DNA from 4 places in the Mesorhizobium sp. M0077 genome. Region 4 is predicted to be linked to each of the others. Evidence: predicted binding sites of a transcription regulator. Region 4 holds the regulator's gene; each other region holds the start of a gene.
The links. Region 4 encodes PhoB, which activates phosphate uptake and scavenging genes when phosphate is short. Its sites were predicted from a motif close to TGTCATNNANCTGTCAT; they were not measured.
Positions count from the first base shown of each region.

Region 1: the regulator PhoB is predicted to act here: its motif matches at 1,967-1,983, upstream of NKJ57_RS19065 (bifunctional 2',3'-cyclic-nucleotide 2'-phosphodiesterase/3'-nucleotidase).
Region 2: the regulator PhoB is predicted to act here: its motif matches at 1,618-1,634, upstream of NKJ57_RS12185 (ceramide glucosyltransferase).
Region 3: the regulator PhoB is predicted to act here: its motif matches at 1,597-1,613, upstream of NKJ57_RS10690 (DUF1045 domain-containing protein).

Region 1 is NZ_JAMYUL010000009.1:198,156-202,096, reverse strand. Features, by position in the region: gene NKJ57_RS19075 (5-formyltetrahydrofolate cyclo-ligase) at 1-496, opposite strand, end outside; gene NKJ57_RS19070 (NAD(P)/FAD-dependent oxidoreductase) at 678-1,943, shown strand; gene NKJ57_RS19065 (bifunctional 2',3'-cyclic-nucleotide 2'-phosphodiesterase/3'-nucleotidase) at 2,085-3,941, shown strand, end outside.
Region 2 is NZ_JAMYUL010000005.1:3,322-7,262, forward strand. Features, by position in the region: gene NKJ57_RS12180 (O-succinylhomoserine sulfhydrylase) at 1-354, shown strand, start outside; gene NKJ57_RS12185 (ceramide glucosyltransferase) at 366-1,517, opposite strand; gene apaG (Co2+/Mg2+ efflux facilitator ApaG/CorD) at 1,740-2,132, shown strand; gene NKJ57_RS12195 (Hsp33 family molecular chaperone) at 2,319-3,350, opposite strand; gene argF (ornithine carbamoyltransferase) at 3,459-3,941, opposite strand, start outside.
Region 3 is NZ_JAMYUL010000004.1:191,401-195,341, reverse strand. Features, by position in the region: gene iolE (myo-inosose-2 dehydratase) at 1-239, shown strand, start outside; gene NKJ57_RS10700 (hypothetical protein) at 249-497, shown strand; gene iolB (5-deoxy-glucuronate isomerase) at 688-1,500, shown strand; gene NKJ57_RS10690 (DUF1045 domain-containing protein) at 1,655-2,362, shown strand; gene NKJ57_RS10685 (alpha-D-ribose 1-methylphosphonate 5-triphosphate diphosphatase) at 2,397-3,551, shown strand; gene phnN (phosphonate metabolism protein/1,5-bisphosphokinase (PRPP-forming) PhnN) at 3,548-3,941, shown strand, end outside.
Region 4 is NZ_JAMYUL010000007.1:78,513-82,453, reverse strand. Features, by position in the region: gene xylF (D-xylose ABC transporter substrate-binding protein) at 1-416, opposite strand, end outside; gene NKJ57_RS15920 (ROK family protein) at 682-1,917, shown strand; gene phoB (phosphate regulon transcriptional regulator PhoB) at 1,948-2,637, opposite strand; gene phoU (phosphate signaling complex protein PhoU) at 2,654-3,358, opposite strand; gene pstB (phosphate ABC transporter ATP-binding protein PstB) at 3,399-3,941, opposite strand, start outside.

The DNA of each region.
Region 1 (3,941 bases), on a different contig from region 4:
TTCGCGGGTCGATGCCGACGATCGGCGAGATGACGATGTCGGGCAGCACCGGGTCGCCTTCGGCGGGGATAGGGATGTTCCAGACGCCTTTTTCCAGCCGGTCGCCAGGCACATAAGCGCGGAAGATCAGCGGCTGGCCCTTCTCGATGACGACTGGCAGTGCCGTGCGGCCGCCGCGCTGGTTGATCGACGCCATCCACGACCGCAGGTCCGGCTCGCCGCGAAACGGCCAGTAGAGGCTGACCATGCGGCCGGCAATGTCGCCGATTGCCGCGTCGAGGCCTTCGGTGATAGCCCGCGACATCGCCACCCGCGCATCGGCCGAAACCGCCAACCGTGCCGCGATCAGACGCTCGCGCTCGGCCTTGCGCCAACGGCGCACATCGGTCCAATCGGACGTGGGCGCGCGAAATTCCGGATCGAGTTCGTGCATGAAGCAAGGCGGCGAAGAATATTGCGCCCGCCCTTTGCCATCTTTGTCATCGTCGTTGGCCATGCTTCACTCCCGTGGTTCCAGCCCCTGCAAGGCTATACCCGTCCAGGCTTGCCGACATAGGCATTCGCGACATCCGGCGACGAGTCCTGGGCAGCCTTACGCGCGGCAGTCTAGCGCGCCGCGACATTGTTGCGGTGCACAAAAATCACTAGATAAAGGGAGACAAACAGGGGTGAATGCGATGAGTGAAACCAGCCATCATGTCGTTGTCGTCGGCGCAGGGTTCGGCGGTCTCGAACTCACGCGGGCGCTGGCCGGCGCACCCGTGCGCATCACCATGATCGACAAGCGCAACCATCACCTTTTCCAGCCGCTGCTCTACCAGGTGGCGACCACCTCGCTGGCGACCTCGGAAGTTGCCTGGCCGATCCGTCATCTGCTGCGCAAGCGCGAGGACGTGACGACCCTGCTCGGCAACGTCACCGGCGTCGACCGTCCAGGCAAACGCGTGCTGCTTGAGGACGGCAGTTCTGTTCCCTACGACACGCTGGTGCTCGCCACCGGCGCGCGTCATGCTTATTTCGGCCACGACGAATGGGAGCCTTTCGCGCCTGGGCTGAAGACGCTTGAAGACGCAACCACCATTCGCCGGCGCATCCTGCTCGCCTTCGAGCAGGCCGAGCGCGAGACCGATCCGGCCAAGCGCCAGGCACTGCTGACACTGGTCATCGTCGGCGGCGGCCCGACCGGCGTGGAGCTTGCCGGCACCATTGTCGAACTCGCGCACGAAACGCTGCGCGGCGAATTCCGCAACATCGACACGCGTGAGGCGCGTGTGGTGCTGGTCGAGGCCGGAGACAGGATCCTCGCCAATTTCGCGCCAAAGCTGTCCGACTATGCGCGCAAGGCGCTGGAGCGGCGGGGCGTCACGGTCGAGCTTGGCCGCGCCGTCACGCGCCTCGATGCCGAAGGCGTCGTCTTTGGCGATACGCATCTGCCGGCGCGAACCATCCTGTGGGCCGCCGGCGTAGCGGCTTCGCCCGCTGGAGAGTGGCTGGGAGCGCCGGTGGACCGGGCGGGCAGGGTAATGGTCGAGCCCGATCTGACCGTGCCGAACAGTCCTGAAATCTTCGTCATCGGCGACACCGCGCATGTCTTGCGGCCGGACGGCAAGCCGGTGCCAGGCGTGGCGCCTTCCGCCAAGCAGGAGGGCAAGCACGTCGCCGCGACGATCAGGGCGCGGCTGGCCGGCGATGGCGCGCCGCGCCCTTTCCGCTACAAACATGCCGGCGACCTGGCGACGATCGGCAAGTGGGCAGCCGCGATCGATTTCGGCCGGATCAAGCTCACGGGATGGCTTGCCTGGTGGCTGTGGGGCGTGGCGCATATCTACTTCCTGATCGGCTTCCGCAACCGGCTGTCGGTGTCGCTTAGCTGGCTATGGATCTATTTCACCGGCCAGCGGAGCGCGCGACTGATCACCCAGGGCGATGATAACAAGGGCTGAGGTTCTCAACCGCGGCCAAGGATATTCATCCAGCCGTCACCTTTTGCTGATCGACTGACTTCCCGATGGACATGGCCGGTTTTCGGCGCGAAGCTTCCGCCCGGGGCTGGGATCTTGTCACGTCGCTGGGAAGGAAAACCAATGTCACATTTGCTCAACCCCGTCTCCCGCCGTAGTTTTCTTGCCGGTGCGGCCGCCAGCGGGGCGCTGATCATGCTGCATCCGTTTTCCGCCCGCGCGCAGGCCAACCAGGCGCATCTGAGGATCATGGAGACCACCGACATCCATGTGAATGTGCTGCCTTACGACTACTACGCCGATAAAGCCAACGACACGATGGGCCTGTCGCGGACGGCCTCACTGATCGCGGCGGTGCGCAAGGAAGCCACCAATGCGATGCTGATCGACAATGGCGATCTTTTGCAGGGCAATCCGATGGGCGATTACATCGCCTATGAGAAGGGCCTCAAGGAAGGCGATCTGCATCCGATCATGAAGGGCATGAACCTGCTGGGCTATGAATGCTCGACGCTCGGCAATCACGAGTTCAATTACGGCCTGTCGTTCCTCGACAAGGTGCTGGCCGGAGCCAATTTCCCCTTCGTCTGCGCCAATCTGATCCGCGGCACCGAGCTTGCCGCCAACCCGCGCGACGACAAGCTCTACCTCAAGCCCTATGTCATCCTCGACAAGAAGATCAAGGACGGGTCGGGCGTCGAGCAGCCGATCAAGATCGGCATCATCGGCTTCGTGCCGCCGCAGATCATGGTCTGGGACCTGAAGAACCTGGAAGGCAATGTCAGGACGCGCGACATCGTCGAGGCGGCCAGGGCATGGGTGCCGCAGATCAAGGAGGAGGGCGCCGACATCGTCATCGCGCTCTCGCATTCCGGCATCGATATCAAGCAGGGCGACGGCATGGAGAACGCCTCCTTCTTCGTCGCCGGCGTCGAAGGCATCGATGCGGTGTTCACCGGCCATCAGCATCTCGTCTTCCCCGGCAAGAAGGATTTTCAGGCGCTCGAAGGCGTCGACACCGAGAAAGGCACGCTGCAGGGCAAGCCCGCCGTGATGGGCGGTTTCTGGGGCTCGCATATGGGACTGATCGATCTGCTTCTGGAACGGGACGGATCGAAATGGCGCGTAGCCTCGGCCACATCGGAGGCAAGGCCGATCTACCAGCGCGTCGACAAGGCAAACAAGCCGACGGTGGCGGACGACCAGCGCGTCGTCGATGCGCTGAAGGCGGACCATGAGGCGACACTTGCCTATGTCCGCCGACCGGTCGGCAAGACCTCGGCGCCGCTCTATTCCTATTTCGCGCTGGTCGCCGACGATCCGTCGGTGCAGATCGTCAACCAGGCGCAGAGCTGGTACCTCAAGGACATATTGAAGAGCACGCAGTGGAAGGATGTGCCGCTGCTGTCGGCGGCAGCACCCTTCAAGGCCGGCGGGCGCAACGGCGCCGACTACTATACCGACGTGCCGGTGGGCGACATCGCCATCAAGAACGTCGCCGACCTCTATCTCTATCCGAACACGGTGCGCGCCGTCGAAATCACCGGCGCGCAAGTGAAGGAATGGCTGGAAATGTCGGCCGGCATTTTCAGGAAGATCGAGCCGGGCAAGGCCGACCAGGCGCTCATCGACACCGAATTCCCGTCCTACAATTTCGATGTGATCGATGGCGTCAGCTACGGAATAGACCTGTCGCAGCTGCCGAAATACGATGCCAAGGGTGGCGTCGCCAATGCCGGCTCGAACCGCATCGTCGGCCTCAGCTTCGACGGCAAGCCTATTGATCCGGCAGCGAAATTCGTCGTCGCCACCAACAATTACCGCGCCGGCGGTGGCGGCAATTTCCCCGACATCAATGCCTCGAAGATCATCTACGAGGCGCCGGACACCAACCGCGACGTGATCGTGCGCTACGTCGTCAGCGAAGGCACGATCAATCCCTCGGCCGACGACAATTGGTCGTTCACGCCGCTGCCCGGC
Region 2 (3,941 bases), on a different contig from region 4:
GGACGGCCGGAAATCGCCCGCGTCATCTATCCCGGCCGCGCCGACCACCCGCAGGCCGACATCGTCAAGAAGCAGATGACAGGCGGATCGACGCTGATCTGCCTCGACGTCAAGGGCGGCAAGCAGGCGGCCTTCGCCTTGCAGAACGCGCTCGACATCGTGCTGATCTCCAACAATCTCGGCGACGCCAAGAGCCTGATCACCCATCCGGCGACCACCACGCACAAGAACCTCAGCGACGAAGCTCGCGCCGAGCTCGGCATCGGGCCGGGAACGCTCAGGCTGTCGGTCGGCCTTGAGGACACGGACGATCTGCTGGAGGACGTTGCGCAGGCGCTGAAGGCAGCCGGGTAGGCCGCGAGGCGTCACGCTCCCGACGAAGCCTCTTCCAGCTCGGCTGCCTTGGTGCCGATGATCATGGTGTTGCCGCGCCAGTCGACGGCGCCGCTCAGCCAGCCGCGCGCCCAGATGGCGGGAAGCATCATGTCGCGGACCATCATCGCCGGGACCATGCGCAGCGACAGGTGCCAGCCCTTGGCCGCGGCCAGCGCGCATTCGGGAATGTAGGCCGCCGCCAGCACGGCCAACACCGTGGCCGGCAGGCTGACGCCGGCACTTGCTGCCGCCACCAGCGCCAACGCCAACGGCACGGCGACGCCGGTCAGGATCTCGGGTGCGAAAAACAGCGGGAAGGTGACGCGGCGCAACCGCGCCCAGCGCGCCTGACGCGACCAGATGTCGGCAAGTCGGCGCTGCCCCAGTGGTTGCTCGAAAGGCGAGGCAACGAGATTGACGCGCAGGCCCAGTCCGTTGACCAGCTTGGTCGCAGCAGCATCCTCGGCGATCTCGGCGGCCAGCGCGCGGATACCGCCATTGGTATCGAGCATCGGCTTGTTCCACAGCATGCTCTTGCCCTGGGCAAAGCCGAGGCCAAGCGCCTCGCCGGCATATTGCCAGCGCGCCTGCAGCGTGTTGAGGAACGCGCATTCGACCTCGGCCCAGAAGCCATCCGGCCGAGAGCCGATCGGCGTCGAGCAGATAAGCCCGGTATTGGTCCGCCAGGCCGCCATCATGTGCTGGACGTAATCCCTAGGCATCAGCACGTTGGAATCCGCGAGAATAACCCAATGAAAGTGCGCCGCTTCCCAGCCCTTGACGCAGTTGTTGAGCTTCGGGTTGCTGCTGACGCGGTCGTCGCCGATCAGCAGCCTAGCCGGTACCTTGGGAAACAGGACGATCGCCCTGTTTATCAGTTTGACGACGGGATCGTCGGCGTGAGCGACGCAGAAGATCAGTTCGTAGCGCGGCCAGTCGAGCGAGAAAGCTCGCTGCAGCGTCTCTTGTGTGAACGGCTCCACGCCGCGCGACGGCACGACGATCGAGACCGGCGGCTGCTCGTTGGACGGCGGAGGGATGAGACGGCGCGCTTTCAGCTTCGACGATGCAAGCAGGATGCTGGCGAGATTGGAAAGAAGCAAAGCGGAGGAAGCGAAGGCGGCTGTGAGAGCTGGTTCCATCGAGATCTGGTCACTCCGGAAAGGCCGCTCACGGCTGCTTTGTCAGTCGACAGATGGGCCTTGAGTCGCCGGCAAGGTTTGCGCACACCAACATTGTCATATGTCACTTAAATGACATTGTTTGTCGGCACCTGCGCTTTGAGGCTGGCAGGACATGCCGCTCTGCGCGTATCAAACCGCATGGCGCGACAAATGTTCCCTGCTGCGCAACCGGAGCAGCCCATGTATCGCGCCGTCACGCGCAACATCGAAGTGCAGGTCAGACCGTTCTACCTGGAGGACCGCTCGGACCCGGCGGAGAACCGTTATGTCTGGGGCTACCAGGTCACGATCGACAACCAGTCGGACGATTTCGTGCAGCTTATGTCGCGTTACTGGCACATCACCGACGGCAGCGGCCGGGTCGAGGAAGTGCGCGGCGCCGGCGTGGTCGGCGACCAGCCTGAGCTCAATCCCGGCGACAGCTATCAATACACGTCAGGCTGCCCGCTCTCGACGCCGTCCGGCTTCATGGTCGGCCACTACACCATGCGCAACAAAAAGGGCGAGACGTTCGACGTCGCTATTCCCGCGTTTTCGCTGGATCTGCCGGGGACCCGACGGACGGTGAATTAGGGGTTTTCTCCCCGTCACTATACGGGGAGAAATGCCCGGCAGGGCAATGAGGGGCAGCGCCAGACTCATGAGGTTATCTTCCACGCACATGACCTAGGCTATGCGCGGCCATTCACCAAAGTTCGCGCTGCCCCTCATCCGCCCTTCGGGCACCTTCTCCCCGTGAACGGGGAGAAGGAAAAGACTTCACTGAGCTGCGAATTCCGCCGGGTCGAAGTCGTACTGCTTCGAGCAGAACTCGCAGGCGACGTGGATGCCGCCATCTTCGGTGCTGTCCTTGATTTCCTGCGCGGAAAACCCCTCGAGGATGCCGCGTATCTTGTCCCTTGAGCAGGAACATTGGTCGGCAACCGGCACGCCGCCGAAGACGCGCACGCCATGTTCGTGGAACAGCCTGTAGAGCAGCCGCTCGGCGCCGATGGTCGGGTCGATCAGCTCGGTCGGCTCGATGGTGCCGAGCAGCGCCACCAGCTCGCGCCAAGAATTGTCGGCCGGCTCGTTCATCACGTCGCGCGGATCGCCGTCGCCCCCCGAAATGTCGGGCACGCGCATGCGCTCGGGCGACTGCGGCAGGAACTGCGCCAGGATACCGCCGGCGCGCCACTGCTCGCGCGCACCGCCGGGGCCGGGCGTCAGCAGCTTGGCCACCGACAGCCTGAGGTCGGTCGGGATCTGCTCCGACTGGCGGAAATAGGTGCGCGCGGCGTCTTCCAGCGTCTCGCCGTCGAGCTGGACGATGCCCTGATAGCGCTGCGTGTGCGCGCCCTGGTCGATGGTCAGCGCCAAAACGCCGCTGCCCAGCAGCGTCTGCTGCGAGGTCTGGCCTGCGGCCACCAGGGCCTCCAGCCGGTCGGCGTCGAAACGCGCATAGGCGCGCAATGCCGAAGGCGTGGAGAAATCCGCGACCAGCATGTCGACCGGGCCGTCGGTGCGGGTCTGCAGGATGAACTTGCCTTCGAATTTGAGCGAGGTGCCGAGCAGCACCGTCAGCACACAGGCTTCCGCGAGCAGGCGGGCGACCGGCTCGGGATAGTCGTGACGGTTGAGGATGGCGTCGAGCATCGGCCCGAGTTGCACGGTGCGGCCGCGCACGTCGAGCGGGCCGACCTCGAAGGGTACGACATGATCGTCGCCGGCATAGCCGAACTCGCCGAGTTTGGGGTGATGTTCAGTCACTTGATGCGTTTCCAACATGACAAAGCTCCAGGGCGCGGCCATGCGGCCCGGAGGGGTGCATGCGTCCAAACGCGCTTGATTTGCGTGATGGGGCGCAAATAGGCATCGCGCCGCCCCGGATCAAGCGCTTGGAGATCAAGCGCCTGGAGATCAAGCGCCCAGACACCAGGCCAAAACCGCCTTCTGGGCGTGGAGCCGGTTCTCGGCTTCGTCGAAGACCACCGAATGCGGACCGTCGATGACCTCGTCGGTGACTTCCTCGCCGCGATGCGCCGGCAGGCAGTGCATGAACAGGGCGTCGGGCTTGGCCCTCGCCATCAGCGCCGCATTGACCTGATAGGGCGAGAAGACATTATGGCCGCGGGCGCGGTGTTCCTGGCCCATCGACACCCAGCAGTCGGTGACGATGCAGTCGGCCTGGTCGACGGCCTCTTCGGGCGAGCGGGTGAAGTGCAGCTTGCCGCCATTGGTCTTCGACCAGTCGATGTGCTTCTGCGCCGGCTCGCTGCCTTCCGGCACTGCGACGTTCAGGTTGAAGCGGAACCGCGCCGAGGCCTCGAGCAGCGAATGCAGCACGTTGTTGCCGTCGCCGGTCCAGGCGATGGTCTTGCCGGCAACCGGACCGCGATGCTC
Region 3 (3,941 bases), on a different contig from region 4:
TTCTCGACGCCGTGGCGCTCGGTGCCTTCACGGTGCCTGGCGACGGTTCGCTCGATTTCGGCGCCATCGTGCAGCGCTTCGCTGACCATGGCTATGAAGGCTGGTTCGTCGTCGAGGCCGAGCAGGACCCGAAGAAGAACCCGCCGCTGAAGATGGCGCAGGTCGGCCACAAGGAATTGATGCGGGTGATGACGGCGGCCGGCTACACGGTCGAGACGCAAGGCTTTCCCAATGCCTGAGGCGATCCGATGAAGGATTACGAGCACCCGTTCTTCCGGCCGCTGTGGCGGCGCGTTGCCGTCGTCGCCGTCTGCGTGATCTGGGCCGGAATAGAATTCGCCTCCGGCACCCCATTCTGGGGCATCATTGCGCTCGGCTTTGCTGCCTACGCGGTGTGGCAGTTCTTCTATCTTTACAAGCCGGTGGAGGAGAGCAAGGCTGCGCCTGATCGACCGAAGACCGGCGAAGCGAAGGCGGACGCCGAACCGAAGGAATGAAGCGGCCGTGGCTCGGAAGGGCTTGCGGGTCGGACACTGGACACCTGGCGTATCGCCTACGTCGGTGATTGGCCGGAACGTTCCTCGCTTCGTCATCCTAGGGTCTTCGCGACGGAGCTTCGCTCCTGCTTCGCCCTAGGATGACGAAGTTGAGAGGCCGACCTCGAAGACTTGCGATAGGAGACAAAACATGTCGAAACTGCTCGTCAAAGCCGACAAGGGCCATGGCCGCGTCGCGCATGTCACGCCCAACAGCGCCGGCTGGACCTATGTCGGCTTCGACCTGCACCGTTTGAAGCCCGGCGAAAACGCCTCGGGTAAGACGGGCGGTCGCGAAGTCTGCCTGGTGTTCGTCACCGGCAAGGGCACGGCCAAGGCCGGCGGCCGGGAACTTGGCCTGCTCGGCGAGCGCATGTCGCCCTTCGAGGGCAAGCCGTGGTCGGTCTATATTCCTGAGGGGTCGGATTGGTCGGTCACCGCCGACACCGATCTCGAGCTCGCGGTCTGCTCGGCGCCGGGCCTGGGCGGCGGCTTGCCCGTTCGCGTCATCGCACCCGACGACCTCGGCCAGGAGACTCGGGGCAAAGGCACCAACACGCGCTACGTCACCAACATATTGCCCGAGGGCAAGCCCGCCGACTCGCTGCTGGTGGTCGAGGTCATCACGCCCGGCGGCCACACATCGAGCTACCCGCCGCACAAGCACGACCAGGACAATCTGCCGGCCGAATCCTATCTTGAGGAAACCTACTACCACCGCCTCAACCCGCCGCAGGGTTTTGCCTTCCAGCGCGTCTACACCGACGCCGACAAGACCGGCGCCCGCGAGCTGGACGAAGCCATGGCGATCGAGGACGGCGATGTTGTGCTGGTGCCCAAGGGCTATCACCCCTGCGCCGCCTGCCACGGCTACGACCTCTATTATCTCAACGTCATGGCCGGGCCGAAGCGGACGTGGAAGTTCCACAACGCGCCCGAGCACGAATGGCTGATGAAGGCCTGATCGGCCTTCGCTTGCGGCGGAAGCTGTCGGTCCAGCAGGAAAAAATCGTCGGCTAAGGACCTGCGGGGTCGATTTGCCTTCGAAAACCCGCATAAGCTTCGTCAATCCGTCATGGAAATCACCTATGGCAGCGGGCTGACGAGGATTTTTTTCGATGCGCTACGCCATTTATTTCACCCCGAGGCAGGACGAACCGCTGGCGCGGATCGCCGCCAACTGGCTGGGTCGCGACCCCTTTGGCGCCGCCACCAGGCCGGTCGAGGCGGTGGGCGAGCTGTCGGCGGCCGAAGTCGCTTTTCACACCGCATCGGCGCGGCGCTACGGCTTTCATGCGACGCTGAAAGCGCCCTTCCGGTTGGCCGCCAACGAAACCGAAAGCTCGCTGCGCGCGGCGCTGGACGCCTTTGCCGAAGCAACGCCGACGGTCACCATCCCGCGCCTGGTCGTCAGCCAGATCGATGGTTTCTTCGCTTTGGTGCCGGAAGGCCCGCTGCCGCCGCTCAACCGTTTCGCCGACGATGTCGTGCTTAGCTTCGACCGTTTTCGCGCGCCGCTCACCGAGGCCGAGATCGAGCGGCGCAGCCCGGATTCGCTGAAGCCGGCCGAGTTCCGCAATCTCTGCCAGTGGGGCTATCCCTATGTGTTTGAGACCTTTCGCTTCCACATGACACTGTCCGGCCGGGCCGGGCCGCAGGAAAGCCAACGTCTGCGCGCGGCAATTGACAGCCTGTTCGCCGATGTGCTGCAGCAGCCGGTGCTGGTGGATGCGCTGACGCTGTTCGTCGAAACCGAACCGGGCGCTCCGTTCATGGTGCTTTCGCATCATGCGCTCGGCCGCCGCGCTGCCCGAAAAACCGCCTGACCGCAATTCGTCCGAGTAACCAGGGACCGCCTGAATGACCGCCGAAACTGTTCTCCACAACGCCCGCATCGTGCTTGCCGACGAGATCGTCGAAGGGTCGCTCGTGCTGCGCGACGGTTTTATCTCCGGCGTCGACGCCGGCACCGGCCACACCGGCGGGAGCATGGGCGGCGAGGACATGGGCGGCGACTACATCATTCCCGGCCTGGTCGAGCTGCACACCGACCATCTCGAAGGCCACTATGCGCCGCGCCCGAAAGTGCGCTGGAACCCGATCGCCGCCGTCCTTGCCCATGACGCGCAGGTGGCCACCGCCGGCATCACCACCGTCCTCGACGCGTTGCGTGTCGGCATGGACGAGGACGCGGATATTACCTCCGACGACATCCGCAAGCTCGCCGGCGCGATCGAGGACAGCGTCGCGAAAGACCGGTTGCGGGCCGACCATTTCCTGCACCTGCGCTGCGAGGTCTCGGCGCCGGATTGCTTGCGGGCTTTCGCCAATTTCGATGGCGACGAGCGGGTCAAGCTGGCCTCGCTGATGGACCATGCGCCGGGACAGCGTCAGTTCGTCAATCTCGAGACCTACGCCCATTACTATCAGCGCAAGCTGAAATTGACCGATCGCGACTTCCAATTGTTCTGCGAAAAGCGGATGTCGGAATCGGCGAAGAATTCGGGACCGAACCGGGTGGCGATATCAGCCGCCTGCAACGAGCGGGGCATTGTGCTGGCGAGCCATGACGACGCCACATCAGGCCATGTCGACGAGGCGATCGAGCAGGGCGTGCGCGTCGCGGAATTCCCGACCACGCTGGAAGCCGCCAAGGCCTCGAAGGATGCCGGGCTCGGCGTACTGATGGGCGCGCCCAACGTCATGCGCGGCTCCTCGCATTCGGGCAATGTCTCGGCCCGCACGCTGGCCGGCGACGGCCTGCTCGACATATTGTCGTCCGACTACATTCCCTTCAGCCTGATCCAGTCGGCCTTCTTCCTCGGCGACGTCGTCGAGGGCATTTCCCTGCCGCAGGCGGTTGCGATGGTGTCGAAGAATCCGGCCGAGGCGATCGGCCTCGACGACCGCGGCGTCATCGAACAGGGCCGCCGCGCCGATCTGGTGCGTGTGCGCGTCGACGACCATGTGCCGGTCGTGCGCACCGTCTGGCGCCAAGGGCGCCGGGTCGCCTGATGGTCTCGGCGTCGATCGAGCGCGAACTCAGCAGCGAGGCCTTTCCGCTCCGCAACGGCGTGTTTGTCGCCGTCGTCGGCCCGAGCGGCGCCGGCAAGGATACGGTAATCGGCTATGCCCGCACCTTGTTTGCCGACGAGACGAGGCTGGAGTTCGTCCGCCGGGTCATCACCAGGCCGAGCGACGCCGCAAGCGAGGATCACGACACGCTGGCCGACGCCGCCTTTGCCGAGGCCCAGGCCGACGGCGCTTTCGCCATTTCCTGGGAGGCGCACGGCCTGCGCTATGGCATCCCGGCCGATGTCGACTGGTCGATAGCCAATGGCCATGTCGCCGTGGCCAATGTCTCGCGCGCAGTCATCCCGGTGCTGCGGGAGCGCTATGCCAATC
Region 4 (3,941 bases):
TCGCGGGCCTGCATGCGGCCGACTTCCTTGTTGTCGAAGGTCAGGTAGAAGACGTCCTTGTTCTCGATCAGGCGATCATAGCCGACGACCGGAATGCCTTCGTCCAGCGCCTTCTGCACCGCCGGGCCGATGGCCGAGGCGTCCTGCGCCAAGATGATCAGCGAGTTGGCGCCCTGCGAGATCAGGCTTTCGACGTCGGTCAGCTGCTTGCCGGGATTGGACTGCGCGTCGGCCGAAATGTACTTGTCGCCGGCAGCCTCGATCGCCGTTTTCATCGCCGCCTCGTCGGTCTTCCAGCGCTCTTCCTGGAAGTTCGACCACGACACGCCGATGACCTTGTCCTTCGCCTGCGCGACCGACATCAGCGCCAGCGACATGGCGACACCCGCCAGCATGGCGGCTGCAAATCTGTTCATCATAATCCTCCCTGCGCCGCGTGCGGCGCGACAAAACTGGCCCGAGGGCCGGCACACAGAGGCCCTATTTTTTCGAGCCTCGAAAAAATACTGGTTCAATGATAAGGCGCTGTCAACATCGATTCTGATGGATTCTGATGGCCTTGCCGAATTTTTTCGAGGTCCGCAATAAACAATGACAGGGCTGCCGGCGTCTGCCAATATTTGGCTGGTGCCGTCGAACGCCTTCACTATCATGAGGCGCGAGGAGGCCGGGAGGAAACAAATGTCGGTTGGAATCCGCCACGACGATCTGCGCCGTCGCAACCGTGCCATGGTGATTTCGGCCGTGCGCCGGGCCGGCCAGCCGTCGCGGACCGAGATTGCGGCGACCACCGGCCTCAGCCACTCGACCATATCGGCAATCTCGTCTGATCTGATTCAAGAAGGCGTCCTGATTGAAGGCAAACCTGGCGAGACAGGCGCACTGAAACGCGGCCGGCCGCAGGTCGGCCTTGGCCTCAACCCGGAAGCGGCGGCGGTGATGACCGTCGTGCTGTCGCTCAATTTCCTGTCCGTCACCGTCATCGACTATGCCGGCCACGTCGTCGCCGAGGAACAGCGCCGGCTGGACACGCTGACCAAGCCGCGCGACGAGCTGATTGGCGAATGCGTAGCAATCGTCCGGCGGCGGCTTGAGGATCCCGACCTCGATGTCCAGAGCATCGCCCGCATTGCCATGGGCATCCAGGGCATCACCGATTCGCAGGCGCGCGCCATGCTGTGGTCGCCAATCACGCCACTGACCGACATTGCCTTCGCCGACATGTTGGAAGTGGAATTCGGCATTCCGGCCACCATGGAGAACGACTGCAATATGATGGCGGTGGCGCTGCAATGGCGCCAGCCCGAGCGCTACCGCGACAACTTTATCGCCATCCTCTTGTCGCACGGCATCGGCATGGGACTGGTGCTGAAAGGCGAACTGTTCACCGGCACCCATTCCTCGGGCGGCGAGTTCGGCCACATGATCCACCGTCCGGGCGGCGCGCTCTGCCGCTGCGGGCGGCGCGGCTGCGTCGAGGCCTATGCCGGAAACTACGCCATCTGGCGCAGCGCCAAAATGATGGGCGAGGATGCCGAGCCGGTCGATATCGGCGACGCTGATATGCGCGCACTCGCCGCGCGCGCCCGCGAAACCGATGGCCCGGAGCGCGAAGCCTATCGCAGGGCCGGTGAGGCGCTCGGCTTCGGCCTCGGCAGCCTGTTTGCTCTGATCGATCCGGCACCCGTCGCCATGGTCGGCGTCAGCGCCGCCGCCTTCGACCTGATCGAACCGGCATTGCGCGAAGCGATCGCCCAGACCGCCGGCGGCCAGCACTCGAAATCGATCTCCTTCGACACCGAGCCCAACGAGCTGCCGCTGATCCGCGAAGGCTGCGCCATGCGCGCGCTCGGCTTCGTCGACCAGGAGATTTTCGCGCCGGGCATTCAGGCGAAATCCGGCAAGCATGTCGCCTGAATGGCCGGCAACGGCGCGACGCGCAGCATCCTAGTCTTCCCTAATAGCGTAGCCGGCGCCGCGAATGGTACGGATGACATCCGGCATGCGGCCGTTGTTGACGGCCTTGCGCAGCCGCCCGACATGCACGTCGACGGTTCGCTCGTCTATATAGATCGTCTCGCCCCAGACATTGTCGAGCAGTTGGCTGCGCGAGAACACGCGGCCGGGATGGCGCATCATGAATTCGAGCAGCCGGAACTCGGTCGGTCCGAGCCTGATCTCGCTCTTCTTGCGGTAGACCCGGTGCGATTCTCGATCGAGCACGATGTCGCCGACCTTGAGCACGCTCGACAGCACTTCCGGCTTGGCGCGGCGCAGCAGCGCTTTCACGCGCGCCATGAACTCCGGCGTCGAGAATGGCTTGACCAGATAGTCGTCGGCACCGGTGGACAGGCCGCGCACGCGGTCGCTTTCCTCACCGCGCGCGGTCAGCATGATGATCGGCAGCCGCTCGGTTTCGGGCCGCACTCTAAGCCGCCGGCAGAGCTCGATGCCGGAAACAGCCGGCACCATCCAGTCGAGCACCAGGAGATCGGGCACGTTTTCCTGCAGGCGGATCTCGGCCTCGTCGCCGCGTGTCACCACCTCGACCTGATAGCCTTCGGATTCGAGGTTGTAGCGGAGGAGCACGCCTAGTGGCTCCTCGTCCTCCACGACCATGATGCGTGGCGCGATCATAGGCAGTTCACCCTCATCAGGCCGGCGTGGCCATCGCCGTCTCGTCCTGCTTCGGACGATTGGCGGGCAATTGCTGGCCGGTCAGCACATAATACGCATTTTCGGCGATGTTGGTGACATGATCGCCGATGCGCTCAAGATTCTTGGCGCAGAACAAGAGATGCGTGCAGGCGGTGATGTTGCGAGGGTCTTCCATCATGTAGGTCAAGAGCTCACGAAACACGGACGTGTATTTGACGTCGATGCGCTCGTCGTCATTCCTGAGTTTTGCAAGAGCTGCCGCATCGGTGGCGGCATATTCCTCGACGACGCCTTGCACCTGGATCAGCACCAGTTGCGCCATGGCATCGATGGAGTGCGAGAGGTCGCGCGGCGTGACGCTCAAGCCCACGGTGCCGACGCGTTTGGCGATGTTCTTGGCGAGATCGCCGATGCGCTCGAGGTCGCCGGCCATGCGGATCGAGCCGACCACGGCGCGCAGATCGTTGGCCATCGGCTGGCGCTTGGCGATCAGCGTGATGGCGCGGTCGTCCAGTTCGCGCTGGCGCGCATCCATGATGGCGTCGTCGGAAACGACACGCTGTGCCAGCGCATTGTCCGAATTGAGCAGCGCCCTGGTCGAGCCGCTGACCATCGAGCCTGCCAGATCGCCCATGTCGCGGATCAGCTTGCTGATCTGCCCGAGCTCTTCATCGAAGGAGGCGACGGTATGCTCACCCATGATCTTGGTCCTCGTGCCTGAAATTCACCCGCCGGAAGGTTCAGCCGAAGCGGCCGGTAATGTAATCTTGGGTGCGCTTGTCGTCGGGGTTGGTGAACATCTTGTCGGTTGCGCCCTCCTCGACGAGATAGCCGAGATGGAACATCGCCGTGCGCTGCGACACGCGCGCCGCCTGCTGCATCGAATGGGTGACGATGACGATCGTGTAGTTCTGGCGCAGTTCGTCGATCAGCTCCTCGACACGGGCGGTGGCGATCGGATCAAGCGCCGAGCAGGGCTCATCCATCAGGATCACTTCCGGCGACACGGCGATGGCGCGCGCGATGCACAGGCGCTGCTGCTGGCCGCCGGACAGGCCGGTGCCGGGCTCCTGCAGGCGGTCCTTGACCTCGTTCCAGATCGCCGCCTTCTTCAGGCTCTGCTCGACGATCTGGTCCATGTCGGACTTGCGCTTGGCCAGCCCATGGATGCGCGGGCCGTAGGCGACGTTCTCGTAGATCGACTTCGGGAACGGATTGGGTTTCTGGAACACCATGCCGACGCGTGCGCGCAGTTCGACGACATCGATGTTCTTGTCGTAGAT